Regions from separate parts of the Vibrio aestuarianus genome, predicted to be linked through region 3. Evidence: predicted binding sites of a transcription regulator. Region 3 holds the regulator's gene; each other region holds the start of a gene.

Region 1 (4,880 bases), 330 kb from region 3:
ATCTGTAGGGCTTTTTGAGCAAGGTGAGTGTGCACTGGCGCCTTACAATGAAGTACAAGGGATGGGCGCGGAACTTGCTGGTAAACTCGCGTACTTTATTGAGCAAGTGAGCCATTATCGCGAACGACTGGCTCAAACCCAAGCTGTGGACGAGTGGCGAACTTTACTTGGTGAGGTGCTTGAAGGCTTCTTTAGCGTTGAGTTAGAAGGTGAGATGGCGCTCAAGTCCATCCGCGATACCTTGTCGCAACTAAAAGAGCAACTGACTGATGCCGGTTATGAACAAGCTCTTGCACCAAGTATTATTACCCAGTACCTGCAAAACAAGCTGTCAGGTACACGAGTCAGCCAGCGTTTTTTAGCAGGGCAAGTCAATTTCTGTACATTAATGCCAATGCGCTCTATCCCTTTTAAAACAGTTTGTTTGCTAGGGATGAATGATGGTGTTTATCCGCGCACCATGCCAGCGGAAGGATTTGATTTAATGAATGGTCGTACGCGAGCAGGCGACCGCTCGCGACGTGATGATGACCGTTATCTGTTTTTGGAAGCGATGCTCTCGGCGCAGCAGACGTTATACATCAGCTATGTGGGTCGCTCAATTCAAGATAACAGCGAGCGTGTCCCCTCGGTGTTGGTATCAGAGCTTTTAGAGTATTGCCAACAAAACTATTGTCTCGAAGGGGATCAAGAACTCGGCAGTGATCAATCTGGTCAAAGGTTAGTCGATGCGTTAATGACTACCCATGCCATGGTGCCGTTTAGCCCTAACGCTTTTTTGAGTGAAACGGGCAGCTATGCCAAAGAGTGGTTGCCTGCGGCCAATCGCCAAGGGCAAGCCAGTGGTCAATTTAATCGAGCGCTCGATAATTACTTGTTAGATGCAACCTATCCATTAGAGTTGGATCTGGTTGAGCTGCAACGTTTTTGGCGCTTGCCAGTGCAGTATTTCTTTAATCGCCGCTTAAAAGTGACCTTTGAACCACCACTACCGGTGATGGAAGATGATGAGCCTTTTGTTTTAAACGGCCTTGAAAGCTATCAATTACGTGACGCCTTGTTAGAGGTACTACTTGAACATCCAGATTCGCCACAAGCACTGGATGACTTTACTAAACAACAGCGCGCGCAAGGCAAATTACCGATTGGTGCTTTTGGTGAGTTGGAGTTTGAAACCAACCGTGTGCAAGCACAGGACTTAGCTGAAAAAATCGCTTTCTTATGTCAATCGCCAATTGATGATCAAGAAATAGACTTACGTTTTGATGTTCTCGGTGAAGGCAAATGTGTGCATCTAACGGGGTGGTTAACCAAGTATTATCAAGCTGGCCTTGTGCGTTACCGCAGCGGCGCTATTCGTTCGCAAGATTACCTCGCAGCGTGGATCGATCACCTTGCTTTAGCTGCGATGGGCAAATGTCAGTCAACGCATGTGATTGGCTATGACCGTAAAGAGGGGGCGCAACACTTAATCTACCCACCAATGCCAGATGCCGAACAAGCTAAAAGCTTGCTCGCAGAACTGGTGCGTCTGTTTTACCAAGGCATGACTGAGCCACTAGCCTATTTCCCAAAAACTGCGTTAGCCAGCATTGAAGCCGGTTTTAACCGAGGAAAATGGATTGAGGATCAAGATAAATCGCTGAAGAAAATGGCGGAATGTTTTAATGATGGTTATATGACAACGGGTGAAGGCGGTAATGTTTATATTGCGCGAATTTGGCCGCAATGGAGTGATGAACTTGCTCAACAAGTGCATCTATTGGCAAGTTTAGTGATGCAAGGTCCAAGGTTGTGGATCAAAGATGCAACTGATGCTGAACGTGATTAGTTTTTATGACTATCGCTTTGGTGTTTGTGTTGAGTTGTGTAATGAGAAGCAAGGTGGCCGCCAGTAAATCATTATTGTGTAGGGCGTTCGCTGTACGGCCACAGGTCAGAGGGACCATTATTCGGTGGGTTAGAGTAACTCTGTAGGTTTACTCAACTCGTGGCGCGGATAGTAAAGGCTGCTGGCAAGGCGAACCGTGAGAAAGATCTCACACCTTCTTAATTAATAAAATATTTTCGATTATTCATACAATTATTCAAGCGTGATCACACTCGCTTGCGCATTCAAAGGCTAACCGTTTATGAGTATGACCTCGACAACAATTGCAACACAACTGGAAACTATGACCTTCCCATTGCATGGGGCAAGGTTAATTGAAGCCTCGGCTGGTACGGGAAAAACCTTCACCATTGCGGGTTTGTATTTGCGATTGCTGCTTGGACATGGGAGTGATGAATCACGCCACCAAGCACCGCTGACGGTGAATCAAATTTTAGTGGTGACTTTTACTGAAGCGGCAACTGCCGAGCTGCGTGACCGTATTCGTGCCCGTATCCATGAGGCGCGAATTGCCTTTTCTCGTGGTTGTAGTGATGACCCAGTGATCCAACCGTTGCTGGAGCACATCAGCGATCATAAACAAGCGACTCAAATTTTACTGCAAGCCGAAAGACAGATGGATGAAGCCGCTGTCTATACCATTCATGGCTTTTGTCAACGGATGTTAACCCAAAATGCTTTTGAATCGGGCAGTCGTTTTAATAATGAATTCGTCACCGATGAAAGCCATCTCAAGTCGCAAGTGGTTGCCGATTATTGGCGCCGTCAATTTTATCCGTTACCGATCAACCTGGCTGCGGAAGTTCGCCGTTTGTGGTCATCGCCAGCGGTCTTGCTTGAAAAAATAGGCGGTTACCTAACAGGTTCACCGCTTAAGTTGTCCATTGATGCCATGCAAGATGACTTGGCGGCGCTCTATCAATCGTCTCTTGCGCGCGTTGAAGCACTAAAGCTGCAATGGTTGACTGTGTGTGATGAATTTGAAGCGTGTATCAATGAGTCAGACTTACACGCTGCGACGAAAAAAGCGCTTCACAAACGACTGGTTTTCTTGGCGCAGTGGGCGAGTAATCCGAGCCATGAACTGAGCGTACCTACAGAGCTGCAAGAGTTTGCTCAAAGTGCGTTGGATGCTAAATCTAAAAAGGGCAATCCTCCACAGCATGCAATGTTTAGCGCTATTGATGACTTTCTTGCAACCCCGATCAGTATAGAAGCACCGCTGCTGGCGCATGCGATTACTCATTGCCGCACGATGCTTGCCAAAGCGAAAGCACAAAAGCAGTGGTTATCGTTTGATGATCTGTTGACTCAGCTTTCTGCTGCAATGGATAACGATGAACTGGGTTTACTGGCTGAGCGCATTCGTACCCTTTACCCGGTTGCGATGATCGATGAATTCCAAGATACCGATCCACTGCAATACAGTATTTTTAGCCGTATTTATCTGCCTAAAACCGAATGTGGTTTGTTTATGATTGGTGACCCCAAGCAAGCTATTTATGCGTTTCGTGGTGCAGATATTTTTACTTATATTAAAGCGCGAAAACAAGTGAGCGCGCATTACACCTTAGGCACCAACTGGCGATCAAGCGCTGATATGGTTAAGGCGGTGAATCAAATTTTCACCACAGCCGATAGCCCATTTATTTACGACCAGGACATTCCTTTTTTGGCGGTCAACGCGAGCCCGAATGCAGAAAAGCGTCACTGGTGGCTTAATGGAAAAGCCCAACCAGCGTTAACCTATTGGTTGCAAGCTGCGGAGGATAAACCGCTACCCAAGGGCGAATACCTCAAATGCATGGCGCAAGCGTGCGCAAGTCAAATTCAAACCATTTTGACAGCCGCACAACAAAAGCAAGCGTATTTTGAAAATGGAAAAACGCAGAAAGCCGTGCAGGCAGGGGATATTGCGGTATTAGTGCGAACTGGTAATGAAGGGCGAATGATCAAAGAAGCATTGGCAAAACAAGGTATTGCCAGTGTGTATTTGTCGAACCGAGACAGTGTGTTTAGCAGTGCCGTTGCGCAAGATTTACAACGCTTGCTGCAAGCAGTCCTGACGCCAGAAAACGACCGTGCTCTACGTGCCAGTTTGGCTTCGCAACTTTTTGCTTTAGATGCCGCCAGCCTTGATGATTTAAACAACGATGAAATGGTGTGGGAAAACGCGGTTAACGAATTTAAAGAATATCGCAAATTATGGATTGAGCGTGGTGTGCTGCCGATGCTGCGCAGTGTGATGAGTAAGCGCCATATTGCCGAGCGTTGGCTTGAAGAAGAAGACGGTGAGCGTGCACTGACTGACTTTATGCACATTGGCGAATTGTTACAACAAGCGAGTCAAGAAATCGATAGTGACCACGGTTTACTGCGTTGGCTCGCACAAGCCATCAGTGATGCGGAAAATGGCTTAGGTGGTGGTGATGAGCAAATTCAGCGTTTGGAATCTGAACGTAATTTGGTGCAGATCGTCACCATCCATAAATCAAAAGGTTTGGAATATGACTTGGTCTTTTTACCGTTTGTGGTCAGTTACCGAGAAGCCAGTGAGGGCAAATATTATGATGCCGCGAATGATGAAACCGTACTCGATATTACAGCCTGTGATGCCTCGATTAAGCAAGCCGATAAAGAGCGTTTAGCTGAAGATCTGCGCTTAATTTATGTGGCATTAACTCGCGCCGTCTACGGCTGTTTTATTGGCATTGCGCCGCTGCGAAATGGCCGATCAACCAAAGAGCCGACCGGCGTCCATTTAAGTGCAATAGGCTATTTACTGCAAAATGGGCAAGAGGCGGGTATTGCCCAATTGAGCTCTGCTTTGAGTGCACAGGTTAATGAACAAGTGGTGATTGAAGAGCCGCCCGCTCCACAGGATCAAATGTTTAAAGCATCCGATGGAGCAACACCGCTCTTAACGGCTAAAACTCTGCAAGCACAGATTGATCGCTTATGGCGCATTACCAGTTATTCAGGACTGGTC
Region 2 (4,880 bases), on a different contig from region 3:
AAACTGTAGGGTTTTAATAGTAGTGTTTTGTAAATGAGTACTTTTATTTGCAAAAGAAGCAAAGAGCCAAGGCACGAATGCCTTGGCTAAGTTAAGAATTAACGCTTAACTGCTTCTAATTTCCAGATGTTGTTGACGTAATCTCTGATACTGCGGTCTGAGCTGAATTTGCCCACTAATGCGGTATTCAGAATCGCTTTCTTAGCCCAGCCAGCTTGATCACGGTACTGCTTATCCATCGCTTCATGCGCTTTTACGTAAGAAGCAAAGTCGGCTAACACTAGGTACGGGTCACCACCATCAAGCAAGCTATCAAAAGTAGCACGCAGCTTACCTGGAGCACCTGGGGTGAATTCTTCACCTAACAGCAGGTCAAGTGACGCTTTCAGTAGAGGATCAGCGTTGTAGTAATCGTATGGGTTGTAACCACGCGCTTTCACTGCTTCCACTTCATCGACTTCTAAACCGAAGATGTAGATATTGTCATCGCCCACTTCTTCGCGAATTTCTACGTTCGCCCCATCCATCGTACCGATAGTCAATGCACCGTTTAGCGCCATTTTCATGTTACCAGTACCAGAAGCTTCTTTACCGGCAGTTGAAATTTGCTCTGATACGTCAGCGGCAGGGATGATGATTTCAGCCATGCTCACGCGGTAATCAGGAATGAAGACCACTTTCAATTTGTTACCAATACGAGGGTCGTTATTCACTTTCTCAGCGATCTTGTTGAGGCCGTAAATGATCTCTTTCGCTAAGTGGTAACCCGGCGCTGCTTTCGCGGCAAAGAAGACCACACGTGGTGCCATATCAAACGTTGGGTCATTGATCAAACGATGATACAGAGACAAGATGTGCAGCATGTTAAGGTGTTGACGCTTGTACTCGTGTAGACGTTTGATTTGCACATCAAAGATTGCATTGGTATCAAGTTCGATATCCATGTTCTCTTTAACCCAATCAGCTAAGCGTTGTTTGTTCTGCTTCTTCACTGCCATAAATTCTTTTTGGAATTTGGCATCATCAGCGTACTGAGCAATCGCTTCAAGCTGATCAAGATGTGCTGGCCAATCTGAACCAATTTTTTCAGTAATCAGTGCGGATAAACCAGGGTTACAGAACTTCAACCAACGGCGCGGTGTAATACCATTTGTCACATTGTGCAGACGAGTTGGATACAGCTCGTTGAACTCAGGGAACAAATCACGTTTCACCAATTCTGAGTGAAGTGCTGCCACACCATTTACCGCGTAAGAGCCAACCACACAAAGGTTTGCCATGCGAACCATACGGTGGAAACCATCTTGGATGATCGACAGTTTTTGCTGTTTAGCGACATCGCCAGGCCATTTAGCACGAACTTCTTGTAGGAAGCGGTGGTTGATCTCGTAAATGATTTCCATATGACGAGGCAACAAGCGTTGAATCAAAGATTCACTCCACGTTTCCAATGCTTCAGGTAGCAAGGTGTGGTTGGTGTAAGCGAACGTTTTAGAGCTGATCGCCCATGCTTCATCCCAACCCATACCTTTTTCATCGATCAAGATACGCATCAATTCTGGAATAGCGATAGTCGGGTGCGTATCGTTTAACTGAATGGTTTCGTACTTAGGTAGATCGGCAATCGCATGACCGGCGGCTTCATGACGGCGCAAAATATCACGTACTGACGCTGCACTGTGGAAGTACTGCTGCATCAAACGCAGTGTTTTACCTTTTTCATGGTTATCATTTGGGTACAAGACTTTGGTGATGTTGCCTGCATCGATTAACGCATGCTGCGCTTCGAAGTAGTTACCATTGTTGAAACTTTCTAGTGAGAAAGGCGCAATCGCACGACATTCCCACAAACGTAGAGGGTAAACCGTATCACTTTCGTAACCCACAATTGGTAAATCCCATGGCATACCTTGTACATACATACCAGGAACCCAACGACGCTTCTCGATACCGTTTTCATTAACCACTTCAACGTGACCATAAAAACCGATCTCTTGCGCGATATCTGGACGAGCGATCTCCCAAGGGTAACCTTCAACACCACGCCATGCGTCAGGCGCTTCTTGCTGATGACCTTCTTTGAAAGACTGCTTAAACAAACCATATTCATAGTGCAGACCGTAGCCCACAGTTGGGTATTCTTGAGCAGCACACGAATCCATGAAACACGCTGCTAGACGACCTAAACCACCGTTACCTAATGATGGGTCACGCTCTTCTTCAAGAAGATCCGTTAAGTTTTGACCTAGCTCAGTCATTGCTTCTGTAATTTGTTCATACAGACCCATGCTGATCAGGTTGTTACCCGTTAAACGTCCAATCAAGAACTCAAGAGAAAGGTAATTCAAACTTTTCGCGTTGACGATTCGCTCATCTTGCTCAGTTTCAAGCAAGTCAAACGTTGTTAATTCTGCGAGTGCACGACCCATCGCCAAGTACCAAGTACGGCTACTGGCATGCTCAATGCTGGTTGCATAAGTTGCAGTAAGGTGTTTTACCACGTTCTTTTGGAAAGAAGCTTTATCGAATTTTTTCTGTTGCGTAGGTTTCATCAGGGAAATCTCACTTATCCGTTTTAATCCATCTGTGCCATATCGTGCATCACCATCAAAGGCTCGGCATCCTCCTACTCACAGGCACATTTAGGAGGAGGAGTCAGGGCGTAGAGGGGGGAGCACAATCGTGTCGGTGATCCATCTCTCATTAGTTGAGATATCCTTCGAATAACGAGTGATTCTGATCACATCACTTAACCAATATCTTTAACTTCATTGCTAAAAACTAAAATTTATTGCGGTATAAACAATTACTCATAATGAGAGGGATATCCCAAAAAAATGACTCGACCTCACTAATTACATTGAGTGATGTACATACCAACTTTCTGTTTAACACATAATTGAGAAAATTTGGTGACACAGAGCACAAAACTAGGGCGTAGATGGGTGGTAAGTGTGAATCCAACAGAAATCTCGTTATGGATCAATAAACACGCCACTCAACATCAAGTACTATCCATATAAAATGTTTAACAGTACGACTTTTTACTAAACACAAAATGATAAATTACGTAATAAAGTGCGTAATTGTGCTTTTGATAAAGTAACCATTACCAATGGGATATGGAAGATGTGGATTCCTTCGAAACTGACTCGCCCTGGGCGCTTACACAACGCCATCGTTCGCCCAAGAGTACTCGAACTACTGGCCCAAGCGCCTTGCTACAAACTGGTTCTATTTCGTTCACCTGCGGGGTACGGCAAAACCACCATGGCTGCACAATGGCTCTCTGATAAACCTAACGTTGGCTGGTATAGCATTGATGAAAGCGATAACGATGCTTTTCGCTTTATGAACTACCTGTTGCAGGCGATTAATAAAGCAACACATCACAGTTGCCCCAATGCACAGAAGTTAGCAGAGCGACGTCAGTTTTCGTCACTTCATTCACTATTTAGTGAAGTCTTTGCCGAAATGTCAGCTTTTAATAAAGAGTGTTATGTGGTGCTCGATGATTACCACTTAATCTCTGATGATGAAATTCATGAAGCAATGCGTTTTTTCCTAAAACACATGCCTGACAACCTCACCCTGGTGGTCACTAGCCGCGCAACCCCACCTTTAGGGACAGCAAACCTGCGGGTTCGCGACTTGATGATCGAAATAGGCAATAGGTTGCTTGCTTTTGATACTGAAGAAACCACGCGCTTTTTCAATCAACGCGTCGCCGATGGAGTCGATGACGACACCGCAAATAATCTGCGAACTTATGTCGAAGGCTGGCCATCCGCTTTGCAATTGATTGCCCTGCAAGCTCAGCATCAAAAACGCACATTGGCACAAACGGCTGAATCCGTCTCACAATTTAATCACGCACATCTTTGGGATTACTTAGTGGAAGAAGTGTTTGATCTGCTCGATAAAGAAACGCGTCAATTTTTGATGCAATGTTCAGTACTGGATCATTTTAATGATGTCTTAGTAACCGCGCTTACCAAGCGTGACGATGCATTGAGTATGATTGAGTCCTTAAACCGCTATGGCCTCTTTATCTATCCATTGGAAGGGGAGCATAACTGGTATCGCTTCCATAATTTGTTCGCAGAATTTCTCGCTCATGAGCGCCTAGCGCGTATTCCCCAGCAAGAACAGGAACTGCATCGCGCAGCAGCACACGCTTGGCTAGCCGAATCGACTCCACATCAAGCACTGAGGCATGCACGTTTAGCTAATGATGCAGACCTCTTAGCCGCTATTTTGACACAATACGGTTGGAAAATGTTTAACCAAGGTGAGCTCGCAACTTTGGAAGAGGCAATTAATCAACTCTCACCCACTCAACTCTACAGCGAACCGAAATTGTGTATGTTGCAAGCTTGGCTCGCCCAAAGCCAACATCGCTACAACGATGTGGGGGATCTGCTGGCCAAAGCAGACAAAGAGATGAACGCACTCAATGTTAAACTCACCACCAAAGAACAAGGTGAATTTAATGCCCTGCGTGCACAAGTCGCCATTAACCAAAATGAACCAGAAAAAGCATTAGAACTTGCAGAACTGTCATTAAGCCAGTTGGACCATACCGTTTATCGAAGCCGCATTGTGGCTACGTCAGTAGTTGGTGAAGTGAATCATGTATTGGGTCAACTCAGCCGTGCTTTGTCAATGATGCAACAGACAGAAAAGCTTGGTCGCCAATATCAAGTATTCCACCAAGTTCTTTGGGCTTTATTACAACAAAGCGAAATTTTGATAGCTCAAGGTTATGTTCAAGCAGCCTTTGAAGTGCAGGATGTAGCCTTTAAACTAATAGAAGAGCAACAACTGCAGCAAGTTCCATTACATGAATTCTTGCTGCGCATACGAGCACAAATATTATG
Region 3 (4,880 bases):
GCAGCAGTTAGCAAGTGGTGAAGTTGCCATAGTCTATTCTGAATTGCACGAAAGTGTCGATATTCAAGTGCGTAAATCGTTTTAGCGCACCGCAATCTAGTCTTTCCGTGCTATATTGCGACAATAAATAACAAGTACGTTACATAAAGACAGGGTTTGTCATGTCAGCAAAACATCCGATTATAGCCGTCACGGGCTCATCCGGTGCCGGTACTACCACAACCTCTGAAGCGTTTCGCAAAATGTTCAATATGATGAGCATTAAACCTGCTTGGGTTGAAGGCGACAGCTTCCACCGTTTCACACGTCCAGAAATGGACGTAGAGATCCGTAAAGCACGAGAGCAAGGCAAACACATCAGTTATTTTGGTCCCCAAGCTAATGACTTTGGCGCACTGGAAGAGTTTTTTCGCCAATACGGCAAACTAGGAACAGGGCAAGTTCGTCGCTACCTGCATTCATTTGATGAAGCCGTTCCCTATAACCAAATGCCAGGAACGTTTACTCCATGGCAAGATTTGCCAGAAAATTCTGATGTTATGTTCTACGAAGGGTTACATGGTGGTGTGGTCGATGGTGATGTCAACGTGGCTCAACATGTCGATTTTTTGATTGGCATGGTGCCGATTGTTAACCTAGAGTGGATCCAAAAATACGTACGTGATACGCGCGATCGTGGTCATTCACGCGAAGCTGTAATGGACTCGATTGTTCGCTCGATGGACGACTACCTCAATTACATCACCCCACAGTTTTCTCGCACCCATATTAACTTCCAGCGCGTGCCCACAGTCGATACCTCAAACCCGCTCAACGCAAAGGGTATCCCCAGTTTGGATGAAAGCTTCGTGGTGATAAGGCTACGTGGCATTAAGAATGTCGATTTCCCCTATTTACTGGCCATGATTGATGGTTCATTTATGTCGCGCCATAACACCATCGTTGTTCCTGGTGGCAAGATGAGTTTTGCCATGGAGCTGATTGTTCGCCCTATCCTGCAACAATTAATTGAAACAGGGAAAATTGGATAATATTTTTGCACTTTTTACGGTTACTTTTCATACCGTGATCATGTGCACATTTTTGCTTAAATTATCGTGTAGTCGACACGATTAAAGTCAAGAAATCGTTTCCGAAAAAGGATACTATTCTTAACCGAAACACAAGTTAGCTTGCAGCACTTGTAAAGTGCTCTTATCCTAGTAAGTCAATTTAAAGGCTTAGCTAAAATATGGAAAGCAGCAAGCGTACCCTGCAGAGGAAGTGAGATATTATGGTTCTAGGTAAACCTCAAACCGACCCAACACTAGAGTGGTTTCTTTCACACTGTCATATTCATAAGTACCCATCAAAGAGCACGCTGATCCACGCGGGCGAGAAAGCTGAAACGTTGTACTACATCGTTAAAGGTTCTGTTGCGGTTCTTATTAAAGACGAAGAAGGTAAGGAGATGATCCTTTCTTACCTAAACCAAGGTGACTTTATCGGTGAACTTGGTCTATTCGAAGAAGACCAAGAACGTACCGCTTGGGTTCGTGCTAAATCTCCTTGTGAAGTGGCAGAGATTTCATTTAAGAAATTCCGTCAACTTATCCAGGTGAATCCAGATATTCTAATGCGCCTATCTGCTCAGATTTCACGTCGTTTACAAGTGACTAGTCAAAAAGTAGGTGACCTTGCGTTCCTTGACGTAACGGGCCGTATTGCTCAAACGCTACTAAACCTAGCGAAACAACCTGACGCAATGACTCACCCAGATGGCATGCAAATCAAGATCACCCGTCAAGAAATCGGTCAAATCGTTGGCTGTTCTCGTGAAACAGTTGGTCGTATCTTGAAAATGCTAGAAGAGCAGAACCTAATTTCTGCACACGGTAAAACTATCGTGGTATACGGAACTCGTTAATTTCAACAGAAATTGAGAGACTGAATCGATAAAGCCACCTTGGGAAACTTAGGTGGCTTTTTGTTGGCAAAGGCTCAGCACAATTTTATTGCATATCAGTGCTTTCAAAAATCTTGTCAGCTGAAGCGGCAACAAACCCACTATATAACTCACCGTTTGCCATTGGATAGCGTTTGGCAAACTCGTAAAAACCGCCCGGAATCATCTCAACACCATCACTAAATTGCACCGGTACTTTATCTGCCATGGTGGAAGATTGTTCTAGCAGCACCTCTGGCGTGCCTTTCACTTCTCCGCCATTTTCATTAATAACAAAGCCAGCTTGGCGAAGGTGAGCATTCACCGCTTTGACTTCATTAAACGCATTCAACTGGTTAACACTAACGGTAAAATGATTGGCCCCATAGCCATGAGCTGCCAACCATGCGGCGTATTCACTTTCCTGAGCCAAAGTGAGGTAATCGCTATGGGCTATCTGCCATAATCGACCACTATACAAAAAGTCGCTACTGGTGAGTTTGTCGCTATCTACTTGCTCTACCAGTTTGGCTACAATCGCTTGCAACTCAGGTGAGCACTCTGCCACTTTTAGCTCACTAATGAAAACCTTAGGCTGCGTTGGATCAGGATGTTCATAGTGCTTCGCGACTAACTTCTTACTTTCAAATTGATAATCACCACACGCTGTATAACCTAATGCTAAAAAAGGCTTAGCCAGTGTTTCAATCCCCAGGGGAGCAACATTAAAGGTTCGCAAAGCGATATGATCATTGATCAAAGCTTCATCTTCTTGAAGCAATTGATGAACTTTGTCAGCCGAAGGACAAAGACGTTGAATATAGTCATTCCATAGCGATTGAAATAAAACGGTTGGCGTCATAACGCCTCCTTGTCAGCAATGTGTCTAGCAAGCGATATACCTTGAGTATGTATAAAGCCTTAGTTTCAGTATGAGGTTATTGGATAAATATTGCCGCTTAATATTTATTGAAACGATTCAGAAAATACATCCAGCGGCAATTCAACCTGTGACGTTAAGTTGTGTATTGATCCAGGTTTCAGGATCTATACCCAAACCACTTGAAGTGGCAGGTAGGTGGCAAGTGAGTAAATCCCCATGAGCATAGATAAACTATGTAATTGGGGTGAACAAACGTAGCCAACACCGCTGCAACTTCAAGTAGAAAGGGGATAAGCCTCTTCTATGAGAGGCTTTTTATTATTCCGTAGGTTATAGCTCAACCCCAGGGCTGAGAGTGGCAGGTAATTCTGTTGCCTGCCCTTCCATTGAAGCCATAGGGTATGCACAGTAATCAGCCGCGTAATAAGCACTCGGGCGCAAGTTACCCGATGCCCCCGGCCCACCAAATGGTGCATCACCACTCGCACCAGTTAATTGGCGATTACGGTTTACGATACCAGCGCGGATATGATCAACAAAATAATCCCACTCGGCATCATCAGTTGATACTAAACCTGCAGACAAACCAAAACGGGTAGCATTGGCCAACTCAACCGCTTGCTCTAAAGTCTGATAGCGCACCACTTGTAATAACGGGCCAAAGTATTCTTCGTCAGGCAACTCACTAATAGCGGTTACGTCAATGATTCCTGGCGTAACAAATGCCGCTTGCAGCGGTTTGGCTTCCACCAAACTATAACCACCTAAAAATTGTAAATTAGCCTGTGCATTGAGAATAAATTGCGCGGCAGCTTGCGAGATTTGTGGCCCCATAAATGGCGCAGGATCGGCAAATGGTTGATCAATTCGTAGCTTTTGGGTTGCGGTGATCAATTTACTTAATAGCACATCACCTTTTTCACCGACAGGAACGTACAGGCGACGCGCGCAAGTGCAGCGCTGCCCTGCGCTAATGAAAGCCGATTGAATGATGGTGTATACCGCTGCATCTAAGTCACCATACTGATCGGAGATCACCATCGGGTTGTTCCCGCCCATTTCAAGCGCCAGCATTTTGCCAGGTTGCCCGGCAAACTGACGATGCAGTAAATGCCCAGTGTTAGCACTGCCAGTAAATAGCAAACCATCAATACCTTTTGACTCGGCCAGAGCGATGCCTGTTTCTTTCGCCCCTTGTACAAGGTTGAGCACACCTGCTGGTAACCCTGCATCTTGCCACAGTTTCATGGCAAATTCGCCCGTCCACGGGGTTTGCTCAGAAGGCTTAAACACCACGGTATTACCCGCTAAAAGAGCCGGAACAATATGACCATTCGGTAAATGTGCTGGGAAATTATAGGGACCAAATACCGCCATTACACCAAGTGGACGGTGACGCAGTACAATTTGGTTTCCCGCTGCCTCACGCGCACTTTCACCCGTACGATCATGATAAGCACGAATCGAAATAGCGATTTTACCAGCCATCGCCGCCGCTTCAGTACGAGTTTCCCAAATGGGTTTACCAGTTTCTTTGGCGATGATCTGTGCGATTTCTTCACTGTGTTCTTTTACTTTCTCAGCAAAGGCCAACACGTATTGCTCACGTTCAGCAAAGGGGCGTTTTTTCCATTCAACAAAGGCACTTCTTGCTGCACTCACTGCGTCTTCTACTTGCGCAGGCGTTGCGCTATCGCCTTGCCAAATCATTTGGTCATTATAGGGGCTGAGCGATACCATTGGCTCACCTTGGCCAGCTAACCACTCACCTGCAATCCACTGAGTCATATTTCTATCCTTACATCAAAAAGCTGGCTTACTGCGCCAAAATTCGAACTAAATCGCCACTCTCTACTAAAAGCGCTTTTGCTACTTCAGGAGAGATAATCACCGTTTCGGTTTCACGGTTGTAAGCCCCTTTCGCTGCGGTAGCGCGAAAATCTTCAAATGAGGTATTACACACCAAATAATCTTGCGAACTAGAATGTTCTGCCACTTCGACCTTGGCGCGCATGGAATGACGTACCGACTCAACATTACGTAAGTCACACTCAACGGTTGGGCCGGCATCAA

What was found. The regulator CRP, encoded in region 3, controls carbon source genes, mostly activating them, when cyclic AMP is high. The targets are predictions, from matches to a motif close to TGTGANNNNNNTCACA.
Region 1: a site for CRP is predicted at 2,027-2,042, ahead of recB (exodeoxyribonuclease V subunit beta). Genes of this name have one in related genera too.
Region 2: a site for CRP is predicted at 2,688-2,703, ahead of MCT08_RS14020 (glycogen/starch/alpha-glucan phosphorylase). Genes of this name have one in related genera too.

What each region holds. Positions count from the first base shown of each region.
Region 1 covers NZ_JAKNYQ010000001.1:973,451-978,330, forward strand. Annotated here, with positions in the region: gene recC (exodeoxyribonuclease V subunit gamma) at 1-1,831, shown strand, start outside; gene recB (exodeoxyribonuclease V subunit beta) at 2,139-4,880, shown strand, end outside.
Region 2 covers NZ_JAKNYQ010000002.1:60,554-65,433, reverse strand. Annotated here, with positions in the region: gene MCT08_RS14020 (glycogen/starch/alpha-glucan phosphorylase) at 99-2,552, opposite strand; gene malT (HTH-type transcriptional regulator MalT) at 3,130-4,880, shown strand, end outside.
Region 3 covers NZ_JAKNYQ010000001.1:640,671-645,550, reverse strand. Annotated here, with positions in the region: gene MCT08_RS03080 (YheU family protein) at 1-85, shown strand, start outside; gene MCT08_RS03075 (phosphoribulokinase) at 162-1,031, shown strand; gene crp (cAMP-activated global transcriptional regulator CRP) at 1,274-1,906, shown strand; gene MCT08_RS03065 (DUF1338 domain-containing protein) at 1,992-2,786, opposite strand; gene astD (succinylglutamate-semialdehyde dehydrogenase) at 3,138-4,595, opposite strand; gene astA (arginine N-succinyltransferase) at 4,624-4,880, opposite strand, start outside.